DNA from 4 places in the Kribbella sp. NPDC043289 genome. Region 1 is predicted to be linked to each of the others. Evidence: riboswitches for the same ligand, from Rfam matches in the RefSeq annotation. Region 1 holds a riboswitch; each other region holds the start of a gene.
The links. Region 1 has a riboswitch for cobalamin ahead of AC0662_RS34030 (ribonucleoside-diphosphate reductase subunit alpha). Riboswitches for the same ligand answer to the same signal wherever they lie in the genome.
Positions count from the first base shown of each region.

Region 2: another riboswitch for cobalamin. It lies ahead of AC0662_RS23595 (CbtB domain-containing protein); the one in region 1 lies ahead of AC0662_RS34030 (ribonucleoside-diphosphate reductase subunit alpha).
Region 3: another riboswitch for cobalamin. It lies ahead of cobN (cobaltochelatase subunit CobN); the one in region 1 lies ahead of AC0662_RS34030 (ribonucleoside-diphosphate reductase subunit alpha).
Region 4: another riboswitch for cobalamin. It lies ahead of AC0662_RS10750 (magnesium chelatase subunit D family protein); the one in region 1 lies ahead of AC0662_RS34030 (ribonucleoside-diphosphate reductase subunit alpha).

Region 1 is NZ_JBWKCB010000007.1:185,041-188,274, forward strand. Features, by position in the region: gene AC0662_RS34020 (Fic family protein) at 1-743, shown strand, start outside; gene AC0662_RS34025 (DinB family protein) at 813-1,394, shown strand; cobalamin riboswitch at 1,455-1,622, shown strand; gene AC0662_RS34030 (ribonucleoside-diphosphate reductase subunit alpha) at 1,786-3,234, shown strand, end outside.
Region 2 is NZ_JBWKCB010000003.1:1,072,048-1,075,281, reverse strand. Features, by position in the region: gene AC0662_RS23605 (histidine phosphatase family protein) at 1-449, opposite strand, end outside; gene AC0662_RS23600 (CbtA family protein) at 446-1,192, opposite strand; gene AC0662_RS23595 (CbtB domain-containing protein) at 1,198-1,395, opposite strand; cobalamin riboswitch at 1,433-1,557, opposite strand; gene AC0662_RS23590 (LysE family translocator) at 2,042-2,683, shown strand; gene AC0662_RS23585 (MFS transporter) at 2,685-3,234, opposite strand, start outside.
Region 3 is NZ_JBWKCB010000001.1:2,262,328-2,265,561, reverse strand. Features, by position in the region: gene AC0662_RS10775 (DUF3500 domain-containing protein) at 1-415, shown strand, start outside; gene AC0662_RS10770 (metalloregulator ArsR/SmtB family transcription factor) at 448-783, shown strand; gene AC0662_RS10765 (SRPBCC family protein) at 780-1,256, shown strand; cobalamin riboswitch at 1,243-1,367, shown strand; gene cobN (cobaltochelatase subunit CobN) at 1,403-3,234, shown strand, end outside.
Region 4 is NZ_JBWKCB010000001.1:2,257,768-2,261,001, reverse strand. Features, by position in the region: gene cobN (cobaltochelatase subunit CobN) at 1-538, shown strand, start outside; gene surE (5'/3'-nucleotidase SurE) at 551-1,318, shown strand; cobalamin riboswitch at 1,463-1,599, shown strand; gene AC0662_RS10750 (magnesium chelatase subunit D family protein) at 1,672-3,234, shown strand, end outside.

The DNA of each region.
Region 1 (3,234 bases):
CCTACTACGTCCCGCCGCCGGCGCAACTGATCCCGGAACTGCTCGCGGACCTGATGACCTTCGTCCGCGAGTCGCCGCTGCCGGTGCTCGCCAAGACCGCGATCGCGCACGCCCAGTTCGAGACCATCCACCCCTTCGCCGACGGCAACGGCCGGACCGGGCGGGCCCTGATCCACCTGATCCTGCGTGCCGACGGCCTGGTGACGCGCACGGTGCCGCCGGTCTCACTGGCGCTCGCCACCCACGCGACGGAGTACGTCGACACCCTGACCGCTTTCCGGTACGTCGGGCGCTCGACGACCGCGAAGGCCCGCGCGGCCGCCAATCCGTGGCTGCGGATGTTCGCGCTGGCCTGTACGCACGCGACCGCGGAGGCCGCCCGTTTCGAGCAGACGGCCGTCGATCTGAAGGCGTCCTGGCGGGAACGCGCCGCGCCGGTCCGCGCGGGCTCGGCGACCGAGCTGTTGATCGAGGCCCTGCCGGCCGCACCCGTCCTCACACTCGCCGCCGCGGCGCAGCTCATCGACCGCTCGCAGCAGGCCGCCAACCAGGGCCTCGCCCGACTGGTCGAGGCGCGGATCTTGCGCGAGGTCACCGACGGCCGGCGGAACCGCGTCTACGAGGCGCCCGAGCTGATCGACGCCTTCACGCTGCTCGAGCGCCGCTTCGCGAGCCCGGCCGCGGACACGCAGATCGAGCCGCCTAGCAGACCCGTTCCGTCGAGGCCACGACCGACACGCTAGGTGGTTTGACTTTCCGTTCCCTGTGGAGCAAGAATTCGAACATATGTTCGATCGTACAGGGGAGCTGTTATGCCGGAGCCGTTCGACTGGGACATCCTGCACAGGCCATCGGCGATGGCCATGGTCCGCGGCCAGCTCGGCTTCAGCTGGATGGTCCTGTCCGGCCGGCTGGCCCGGCTGACCGACGAGCAGTACTTCTGGCGCCCGAGCAGCGAGGCGCTCACCGTCGTCCGGCGGCACTACACAGGACACTTCCGCGCACTCGGGTCCGGCGAATGGGTCGCGCAATGGCCGGACGAGCCGGACCATCGCGGCCCACGGACGATCGCCTGGCTGATCGCGCACCTGACCGAGACGTTCTTCGAGCGCTGGGAGTGGACGTTCGGCGAAAGCCGGCAGGGCCGCGCGGACATCACCCTGCACGGCAACGCGCGGGATGCGGTCGCCTGGCTGACCCACTGGGTCGAGGCCTGGCAGGACGCGATCGCCGGCCTCGACGAGGACGCGGTGACGACGGTCGGCCTCAGCCAGGCCAACGAACTCGACGCGGCCGAGCCGTTCGGCCACGTCGTACTGCGCCTCAATCGCGAGCTGATCCATCACGGCTCCGAGATCATGACGCTCCAGGATCTGTATGCGGTCGCGGCGTGAGGACCACAAGATGTGCGACACGCGGCGTGGCGCTACCACAAGATCTAGATGTTCCGACTTAGCATCACTACTGCTGGTGGTTCGGGATGGTCGACGACACAACATGTTGTTCATCTCGAGGCAACAGGGGAATCCGGTGCGAGTCCGGAACTGCCCCGCAACGGTGAGCGGTCGTGACGTCCAGCTGCGTCCGCGAGTCCGGATACCTGCCACCGGTGCGTGTACCGCCGGTACACGCGGTCCGAGATCTCGCGGGTGGGTCGCAGGGCGTGACGGGCAGTGGTACCGGCCGGTGCTGCCGTCTCGTCGTGCGCCTGCTCGCGTGGTGCCGGGTCTCCGAACACTTCTGGAGCGCACACCTGTGACCATTGCTTCCTCATCGTCAGCCTCTGTGGCGACGGACCGGGAGATCGAGCTGACCGTCGTCCGTCGCGACGGCAGCAGTACTCCGTTCGACGCCACCAAGATCTCCGTCGCCGTGACGAAGGCGTTCCTCGCTGTCGAGGGCGCCGACGCGGCCGCCACCCACCGGGTCCGCGACCTGGTGACCGACCTGACCGGCCGGGTCGTCGGTGCCCTGACCAGCCGCGGTCTGAATTCGCTGTCCGGGCGGCGCAGCGTGCAGGTCGAGGACATCCAGGACCAGGTCGAGCTGGCGCTGATGCGCGCCGGCGAGCACCAGGTCGCCCGCGCCTACGTCCTGTACCGCGAGGAGCGGACCAAGGCCCGCACCCCCGCCGACGCGTCCGGCGTCACCGAGAAGCCGGCGCCGTCCGTCCGCGCCGCCGACGGCACCCGGTCCCCGCTAGACGTCGATCGTCTCCAAGTGGTCGTCGCCGAGGCAGCTGCCGGTCTCGACGCGGTCGACCCCGAACTGATCCTGAACGAGACCCTCGGCGCCTGCTACGACGGCATCGCGCAGCACGAGGTCGAGCTCGCGCTGGTGATGGCCGCCCGGTCGTACGTCGAGACCGAGCCGCAGTACAGCTTCGCCGCCGCACGTCTCCTGCTGGACCGGATCCGCCGCGAGACGCTGGGCCGCGTGTACGGCGAGCCCCGGCAGGCCAGCCAGGCCGACATGACCGCGGCGTACGCCGACTACTTCCCGCGGTACATCCGGGTCGGGATCGAGGCCGGGCAGCTCGACCCCCGGCTCGCCGAGTTCGACCTCGAGCGGCTCGCCGAGGCCATCGATCCGGACGCCGACCTGACCTTCACGTTCCTCGCGCTGCAGACGCTCCACGACCGCTACCTGCTGCACATCGACAAAGTGCGGTACGAGTTGCCGCAGGCCTTCTTCCTTCGCGTCGCGATGGGGATGGCGCTGCGCGAGGACGACCGGGAGGCGCGGGCGATCGAGTTCTACCAACTGCTCAGCTCGTTCCGCTTCATGTCGTCGACGCCGACGCTGTTCAACTCCGGCACCACCCGGCCGCAGCTGTCGTCCTGCTTCCTCACCACGGTCGAGGACGATCTGGCCGGCATCTTCCACGGCATCCGCAACAACGCCCTCCTCGCCAAGTACTCCGGCGGCCTCGGCAACGACTGGACCCCGGTCCGCGGCATCGGCGCCCGCATCCGCGGCACCAACGGCGAGTCCCAGGGCGTCGTCCCCTTCCTCAAGGTTGCCAACGACACCGCGGTCGCGGTGAACCAAGGCGGGCGCCGTAAGGGCGCGGTGTGTGCGTATCTGGAGACGTGGCACATCGACGTCGAGGAGTTTCTGGATCTGCGGAAGAACACCGGGGACGAGCGGCGGCGTACGCATGACATGAACACCGCGAACTGGGTGCCGGACCTGTTCCTGCAGCGGGTCGAGGCCGGTGGTGAGTGGACGTTG
Region 2 (3,234 bases), on a different contig from region 1:
ACGTACAGGACGATCGCGCGGACCACCGCCGGGTGGACGACGGCGAGGATCGCGCTGGGTTCGTCGTGCTGCCCGGCCACGTCCCCGAGCCAGTCGGCGACCCGGGCGAGGACGTCGTTCTCGGTCTCGCCGCCCGGCGTCGCGGTGTGCGGCCGTTCGAGCCACGCCGAGACCCGCGTCGGGTCGGCCGTGAGCAGATCCTCCAGCTCGCGGCCTGCCCAGTCGCCGTACTCGCGGTCCCGCAGCTCGGGGGCGACGATCGCGTCGTACCCGAGCGCAGCGGCTGTCCGGACGGCGGCCTGCTCAGGTCCGGAGTACACCGCGTCTGCCGAGAGCTTCAGGTCGCGCGCCGCCTCGACACTCGCCGCGTCCGGCTCGGCGTCGCCGCCGAGCACGAGTCCACGCAGTGCGGGTGTCAGGGCGTGCGCGACCAGGGTCAGCGTGGTCAAGCCGCAGCCACCTTCGATCGGATCGGCCGGCGGTCCACCGCGGCCGCGTACCCGAACCCGAGCAGGAGCCACAGCGTCGCCTGCGTACCGAGCGAGGCGAACCGGAACTGCCATAGCAGCGTAGCGGGGAACGTCTCCGGAACCTCGTTGATCCGCGGCAGGATCAGGTACGCCGCCACGACGGTCGCGAGCAGTCCGACGACACCACCGGCGAGGCGGGCGACATCGCCGTACCGCGCGGCCCAGCGGGACAGGGCGACCCCTGCCCACACCGCGAGCAGGCCGATGACCAGGGTCAAGAGGTAGGTGACGGTCCGCCGGGTGATGGTGTCGGGGTCACCGACCGCCGGCGGATTGGGTGGGTACTTGAAGAACGGGACGAGCACGATGCCGATGAAACCCGCGGCGGCGAGTCCGAGCGCGGCGTACGCGTCGTTGCCGGTCCGGAGCTTGCGGCGGAGCAGCGTGAACGCGACCGCGAACAGGCCGCCGAGCGCGACGCCGTACAGGCTGGTCGCGAGAAACAGGCCGGCCCGCTGGCCGTCGCGGCTGACCAATGGCTGTTCGTCCTCCGCCTGGTCAGCGTGGTTGTGGTCGTGAGTGTGCGCGGCACCGGCCTCTTCGATCGCGATCGCCGCGTCGACACGCGGCTCGCCCATCACGTAGGCGAACGTTCCGGCCAGCAGGCCGGCGAAGAGTCCGACGATCAGTCCGCGCACCAGGAGCGATCCGAAGGTGCGCATCTGATCTAGTGGCAGGGCACGCCGAGCAGGTGGCGACCGTCGTGCATCAGCTCGTGCAGGTACATCCCCGACTGGGAGACCGCGCCCTGGTCGAACCCGACCAGGTAGGCGAGCAGCAACATCAGGCCGACGCTGGTGAGCGCAGCAGCGAGAAGCTTGGGCGAGAGAGCCGGTACGGCGATCGTGCGGGCAGGAGCTGCCATTGAACTGAACCTCCTGGGGAAGTGCGCGTCCCCTTAGAAAGGCTGCTGTGCCCGAGCGTCCTGACTCACGAACCGAAGCTCGCTCACAGTGGCGCGGCCGTGCCGGACTCTCACCGGCTTCCCTCATGGCACCGCAGGTTGACCCTGGAACGGTAGAGCCCACACCGAACCCCGGTCAACGCGCCACGGCGCGCCGGTGACCAATCCCACCCCCACCCACCAGCCGCCCGGCGTGCGGCCCGACCGCCCACCTGCCCAGCCCCTCGCTCGACCACGCCGGCAGCCCACTTCCGACGTACGCCGTCCTGCCGCTCGCCTCACGACGCCCCCAACCCAACCCCGACGTACGGCACTCCGCCGCTCCCCCACCACGTCCACTCCGCGCACCCCCATCCCCACGCGACCACCACCCTCGGCGCCCCTCGACTACTGCCGAGTCGTGGCAATTGGCATGTGACCCCCAACGCGAGTCGTGAGTTCCGGCTGTCGATTTGCAACCAGGACCCACGACTCGGCGGGATCGCCGCGGGTAGAAGCCGAGGCGGGACGCCGGCCCGAGCATCGGCTTCTGCTGGGTGGGCATCACGCTCAGCTCGAAGGCGCCGCGAGCCGAGCGGTGAGTGAGGGGAGCGTTTACTCTGGGTGGATGCCGTCCGCTCATCATTTGGTTGCGTTTGCGATTACTGCGTTCATCATCATCGTGGTTCCGGGGCCCAGCGTGTTGTTCATCGTGGGGCGGGCGTTGGCGGTGGGGCGGCGGGAAGCCGTGTTGACGATGGTGGGGAACACGCTCGGTGCCGCGACGATGCTGGTGTTGATCGCGCTCGGGCTCGGGACGTTGATCGCGGCGAGTGCGGTCGCGTTGACGATCGTGAAGCTGGGCGGGGCGGCGTACCTGATCTATCTGGGGGTGCACGCGTTCCGGTCGCGGAAGTCGCTCGCGGAGGCGCTTGCCAGGGGGGTGAAGCCGGGGAGCAGCCGGAAGACCGTGCGGCAGGGGTTCCTGGTCGGGGTGACGAACGCGAAGACCGCGGTGTTCTTCGCGGCCGCGCTGCCGCAGTTCGTGGACAAGGGTGCGAGCAGCCCGGCGTGGGCGCAGATCCTGGTCCTCGGGTTGATCTTCATCCTGATCGCGCTCTGCTCGGACAGCGTCTGGGCGGTGGTGGCCGGTACGGCGCGCGAATGGTTCGCCCGCTCGCCGCGCCGGCTCGAGCTGGTCGGTGGCACCGGTGGTCTGATGATCATCGGTCTCGGCGCCAGCATCGCCGTCACCGGTTCCAAGGAATAGCTCAAACAGCAGCGGTACGTCGTCCCGCCGCGACACCGAGCAGCGCCAGCAACGCCGGGACACCGAACGCGACGACGTACGCCATGACCGCGGAATGCGGCTCCATCGCGGCGAACAACGACCCACCGATCGCCAGCACCGTTGCCGTGGACAACGAATCGCTCAGCTGCAGCGCGGAACTGTTCACACCCTGCTCGTCAGGCTCCGAGTACTCCAGCACCAGCACGGAAAGCGTGGGGAAGACCGTACCCATCCCGAGCCCGGTCAGGCTCCATCCGAGGATGCCGACGACGACCGGTACGTGCGGGTTCAGCGTGAGCGTGGCGGTGACGATGCCAAGCACGATCAGGATCATGCCGGCCTGCAGGAACACCTCGTGCGAGAACGGCTGCTTCGGGCGCCCGCGGTACCACGACGCCGCGGTCCAACTGAGCGCGCTGACGGTCAGGACCAGCCCGGCCAACGAAGGGGACAGCCCGCGCTCGCGGGTCAGCATCAGCGGAAGGAACACCTCGGCGCCGAATCCGGCCGCGGCGACCAGGCCACGGAGC
Region 3 (3,234 bases), on a different contig from region 1:
GATCGCGCACGTCTCACCGGACGCCCCCGACGACATGCTGACTCGCCACGACCCGGTCGCCGACGCTTCGCTACTGCACCGCGGCCTCGGGTACGGCGACATGACCGAGGACCAGCGTCAGCTCCTCAGCCTGCTCATCGGCCAGTACGTCGGCCGCGCCGCCGGCCCGATCGGTCTGCAGACCTGGCAGGACATCACCGAACACGGCATCGAGCGCCTTACCTTCGCCTGGGCCGGTGAGACCCAGCCCGGCGTCGGCCACCGCCACTACTACTCGATCGCCGGCCCCAGTTTCCTCGCCGAGTACGACAACACCCAGGACAACGCCAACCACATCCACTCGGTCTGGCGCGACCTCCGCAACGACTGGGGCACCGACCTGCTCGCCGCCCACTACGCGCTTCATAAGGCTTGACTTATGTAAACAATCATTGACACACTGAAGAGGTGGAGATCTTCAGTGCGCTCGCGGACGGCACCCGGCGGCGGATCGTCGAGTTGCTGGCCCGGGGTGAGCGGACGGCCGGTGAGCTGGCGAACGAGTTCAGCAGCACCCGGCCGGCGGTCGCGCACCATCTGAAGGTGCTGCGGGAGGCAGGTCTGGTCCGGCGGCGCGTCGACGCGCAGCGCCGGGTCTACAGCCTCGACGCGCGCGGCTTCGGTGAGCTCGAGCAGTGGGTCGCCACGCAACGGCAGTTCTGGGACCGGCACCTCGACCGTCTGGACGCGCGGATCCGCGCCGACCTCGCGGCGGGCGACACACCTGACAGGAGACAGTCATGACAGATCTGGGCACCCTCACCGAGGGCGTCGTACGGCTGGAGCGCAGCTTTCCGGTGGATATCGAGACGCTGTGGTCGTACCTCACCTCGAAGGACGGCCTCCGCCGCTGGATCGCCGACGGGGAGATTGGGCCGGACGGCGCCCTGCTCGTCATGCACGACAACCAGGGCGACCCGATCAGCGGCAAGACGCTGGCCTGGGAACCGCCCCGGCTGGCCGAGTTCGAGTGGAACGGCGGGCCGACGCAGCCTGCGGACAGCATCGTCCGATTCGAGCTGACCCCGGAGCCGGACGGCACCCGGCTTGTTCTCACCCACGGCAGGCTGACGGATCAGGGGCACGGCCTGGACTTCGTCTCCGGCTGGCACTACCACCTCGACACACTGGCCGCCGTCGTTGTCGACGCCGAACCTGGCTCAGACCGCGCGACCTGGGAGGAACTCAAGAGCCGGTACGCCGCGTCGGTCGGCTAGAGTCGGCGACGTCATTCGACGGCATCAGCAGGAACCCGGTGTGAGTCCGGGGCGGTCCCGCCACTGTGACCCGTAAGGGGAGTCAGGAACTGCCGCCGTCGTACCTGGAGTCGGGGCGTGGATACCCCGGGAAGGAACGGTCGCGCATGCCTGCGAACCTGCTGTTGCTGTCCACCGCCGACACCGATCTGCTGGCGGCCGCGGAGGCCGGCGCGGGGTGGAAGGTGGCGAACCCGGCCCGCCTCGAGCTCGCCGAGCTCGGTGGGTTGCTGGCGACCTCCGATGTCGTGGTCGTGCGGCTGCTCGGTGGTCGGCGCGCCTGGGAAGAAGGGCTCGACGCGGTGCTCGCGGCGGGCAAGCCGACGGTCGTGGTCAGTGGTGAGGCCGCGCCGGACGCGGAGCTGATGTCGCTGTCGACGGTGCCGGCCGGTGCCGTCACCGAGGCGCTGGCGTATCTGCGCGAGGGCGGCGCGGACAACCTCCGGAACCTGGCCGGCTTCCTGCGCGACACGTTGCTGCTCACCGGCGACGAGTTCGAGCCGCCGCGCGCGCTCCCGGCGTACGGCGTGCGCGGGACGTACGTCGAGGACGACCGGCCGGTGGTCGGGATCGTGTACTACCGCGCTCACGAGATCTCCGGGAACACGGCCTTCGTCGACGCGCTGGCGTCCGCCGTGACGGAGGCAGGCGCGCAGCCGCTGCCGGTGTACTGCGGGACGTTGCGCGGCCTTGATCCGACGAGCGACGAGAACGCAGGCTTGTTCGACCTGCTGCGCAAGTGCGACGTGCTCGTCACGACGCTGCTCGCCGCCGGCGGTTCGGTCGCGGCGAACGCCAGCGCGGGTGGAGCCGACGACGCCTGGGACGCCGGTGCGCTCGCCTCGCTCGACATCCCGTTGATCCAGGGCCTCGCGCTGACCTCGACGCGCGAGCAGTGGGTGGAGAGCGACGCGGCGATCAGCCCGCTGGACGCCGCGACGCAGGTCGCGATCCCGGAGTTCGACGGGCGGCTGATCACGATCCCGTTCTCGTTCAAGTCGTACGACGCCGACGGGCTGGCCCGGTACGCGCCGGACGCCGAGCGGTGCGCGCGGCTGGCCGGGATCGCGGTCGCGCACGCCCGGTTGCGGCACGTGCCGCCGGCCGAGAAGCGGATCGCGCTGGTGTTGTCGTCGTACCCGACGAAGCATGCGCGGATCGGGAACGCGGTCGGTCTGGACACCCCGGCGTCGGCGGTCGTGCTGCTCGGCCGGCTGCAGGAGGCCGGGTACGACGTCGGCGATCTCGACGTGAGCGCGCTGGAAGGTGATGGGCTGATCCATCAGCTGATCGCGGCCGGCGGTCACGATGTCGACTGGCTGACCGAGGAGCAGTTGGCGTCCGCGGTCGCGAAGGTCCCGCTGTCGACGTACGCGCAGTGGTTCGGCCGGGCGCCGGAATCGTTGCAGACGGCAATGACCGAGGCGTGGGGCGAGGCACCCGGCGAGTTGTACGTCGACAGCTCGGGTGACGAGCCCGCGGTCGCGCTGGCCGCGCTGCGGTTCGGGAACGTGGTGCTGATGATCCAGCCGCCGCGCGGATTCGGTGAGAACCCGGTGGCGATCTACCACGATCCGGACATGGCGCCGTCGCACCACTACCTGGCGGCGTACCGCTGGCTGGAAGCACCCGTCGAAGAGGGCGGGTTCGGTGCGCAGGCCGTCGTACACCTGGGCAAGCACGGGACGCTGGAGTGGCTGCCGGGCAAGGGGATCGGGATGGCGGCCGACTGCGCGCCGGACGCCGTACTCGGGAACCTGCCGATGGTGTACCCGTTCATCGTCAACGACCCCGGCGAGGGGACGCAGGCGAAGCGGCGCGCGCACGCGACGGTTGTCGACCACCTGGTGCCGCCGATGGCGCGGGCCGAGACGTACGGCGACATGGCGAAGCTCGAGTACCTGCTCGACGAGTACGCGACCGTGCAGGCGCTCGACCC
Region 4 (3,234 bases), on a different contig from region 1:
CCAGGTCGCGGCGAAGAACGCCGACACCCGCGAGCACGACATCATGGACTCCGACGACTACTTCCAGTACCACGGCGGCATGATCGCGATGGTCCGGCACCTCACCGGCTCGAACCCGAAGGCGTACGTCGGTGACTCCGCCGTCCCCGCCCAGGTGAAGACCCGGACGCTGGAGGAGGAGGCGAAGCGGGTCTTCCGGGCGCGGGTGGTGAACCCGCGCTGGATGGCGGCGATGCGGCGGCACGGGTACAAGGGTGCGTTCGAGATGGCCGCGACCGTCGACTACCTGTTCGGGTACGACGCGACCGCGGGCGTGGTCGACGACTGGATGTACGAGTCGCTGACCACCGAGTACGTCGCGAATCCCGAGATGGCCGAGTTCTTCCGCGCGTCGAACCCGTGGGCCCGGCACGGCATCGCCGAACGGCTGCTCGAGGCGGCGCAGCGCGGGCTCTGGGCGGAGCCGTCGGACGAGGCGCTCGCGACGCTACGGAACGCAGTACTTGAGACGGAAGGTGACATCGAGGACCGCGGCTGATTGGGTTGAGGCATGCTTCCTGAGCGACCACGGGTCCTGATCACCAACGACGACGGGTATCGCGCCCCGGGAATCCGGGCGCTGGCACCGACCATCGCCGAGCTCGGGTACGACGTGGTCGTGGTCGCACCGCTGCTCGACGAGAGTGGCGTCGGATCGGCCCGCGCGGGCATGGTCGGCCGCCCGATCCGGACCGCGTCCGACGAGGAGAACGGCGTCACCTACATCGGGATCGAGGGAACGCCCGCGGGTGCGGTGACGCTGGCGGCCCTCGGCGCGTTCGGTCCGGCGCCCGACCTGGTCCTGTCCGGGATCAACCGCGGGCTCAACGTCAGCGTGTCGATCTTCCACTCCGGCACCGTCGCGGCGGCCGTGACCGCGTCCGGTTACGGTACGTCGGGGGTCGCCGTCAGCCTCGACTCGGAGGACCCGCAGCACTGGCCGACCGCGGCGACGATCGCGGGTGAGGCGCTCGGGTGGATCGCGGCCGAGCCCGCCGGCACGGTCGTGACGATCAACGTGCCGGACCGCCCGCTGGACCAGCTGGCAGGAGTACGCCACGCGTCGCTGGCGCCGCTGTCACACTCGCGGCTGACCGGCTCGACGGCTCCGACCGGGGAGCCGGTGATCCTGCTGGGGCCGAATCACCCGAATCCGGACCCGGACTCCGACGTGGCCCTCCTCGCCGCCGGCTTCGTCACCGTCACCCCGATCGTCGGCATCCGCGAGGTCGCGGACGACACCGCCGCCAACGCCCTCGCCAAACGCCTGAACCGCTGACGCCTGACTGCCTGACACCGGGTGCCGCTGGCGGGTTGCTGCGCCGCTGACGTGCTGTAACCCGTCAGTGGTCACACAACCCGCCACCCGGCGGCGTGGTGAGTGCCACGTGACCGGGATGGGTTCCGGAGGGAGTTGGTGTGCCATGATCGGGCCGACGGTTGTGGAGGAACACCGGTGCGAATCCGGGGCGGTCCCGCCACTGTGACCAGAGCTGTGCGAAAGCTGTGACAGGCGCAGACTCTGGGAGCCAGGACATCCACGGTCGTCCGCCGGCCTACGGAATTCCGCAGTGCCGGCGTACCAGTGCCGTAGCGGGCGTGGACACCCGCTCGACGAAAGGGATTCCGCCGATGCGGGCCGTGCGTTCACCGGGTCAGTCGACCAGCTTTCCGTTCACCGCGATCGTCGGGATGGACGATCTCCAGCTCGCGCTGATCCTGGCCACGATCTCGCCGGCGATCGGCGGTGTACTGATCCGCGGCGAGAAGGGGACGGCGAAGTCGACGGCCGTCCGCGCGCTGACCGAGATCCTCCCGCCCGTCGAGGTGGTCCCCGGCTGCCGCTTCTCCTGCGATCCGGTGCGCCCCGACCCGACCTGCCCCGACGGCCCACACCACGCGGAAGCGGACGGTGCCGAGCGCAGCGACGGATCGCATCACGCGGAAGCGGACGGTGCCGCGCACGGTGACGGACTGCGTCACGGGGAAGCGGACGGTGCCGCGCTCAGCGACGGACCGCTTCGGGGAGAGGCGGACGGCGGTGACGTGGGTGGGACCGGCGGGCGGCGGGGGCTGCGGGCTGCGCGGTTGGTCGAGTTGCCGGTGGGCGCGACCGAGGACCGGGTGCTCGGGTCGTTGCACCTGGAGAAGGCGCTCGCGGAAGGCGTCACGGCGTACGAGCCGGGCTTGTTGGCGGCCGCGCATCGGGGGTTGCTGTACGTCGACGAGGTCAACCTGCTGCACGATCACTTGGTCGACGTACTGCTCGACGCGGCCGCGATGGGGCGGGCGACGGTCGAGCGGGACGGCGTCTCGGTCACGCACCCGGCGCGGTTCGTGCTGGTCGGCACCATGAACCCGGAGGAAGGCGAGCTCCGGCCGCAGTTGCTCGACCGGTTCGGCCTGACCGTGGACGTGGTGGCGAGCCGCGATCCCGCCGTCCGCGTTGAGGTGATGCGCGCGCGGCTGACCTACGAGGCGGATCCGGAGACCTTCGTCGCCCGGTACGACGGCTCGCAGCGGGAGCTTGCCGAGCGCATCGTGAAGGCGCGTGACCTGCTGGCCGAGGTGATCCTGACCGACTCCGCGCTGCGGCAGATCGCGGAGATCTGCGCTTCGTTCGACGTGGACGGGATGCGTGCCGACCTCGTGACGGCTCGCACCGCTGTGGCGCACGCGGCGTGGTCCGGACGGACGGTTGTCGAGGTCGAGGACGTCCGGGCGGCCGCGAAGCTGGCGCTCCCGCATCGCCGTCGGCGGAACCCGTTCGACGCACCGGGGTTGGACGAGCAGCAACTCGAAGACGCGATCAACAACAGCACGCCCCCGGAAGACCCCGACGACGACCCGCCGGGCGGCCCGCCGGGCGGCCCGGGCGGCGCCGACGACCCGGCCAACGCCGACGCGGTGCCGGGCGACTCGAACGACTCGGCGAGCGCCGCGGACCCGACAAACGGCGACCTGGCGAACGACGCCTCGGATGATGCCGCGGATCCGGCCCGCGACGGCCTGGACGACGGCGCGCCCGGCGACCCGAAGCGCTCGGCTGCGAAAGGTGAGCCGGGTGACGGTGAAAGCGGTCAGCCCGGCCCGACGCCGGTCGGTGAGATCGCCGGAAGCTCCGAGCCCTACAAGGCCCGCCTCCTGAGCGTGCAAGCAGCTGGGATGGGTGTCGCCGGCCGCCGCTCCCGCGCC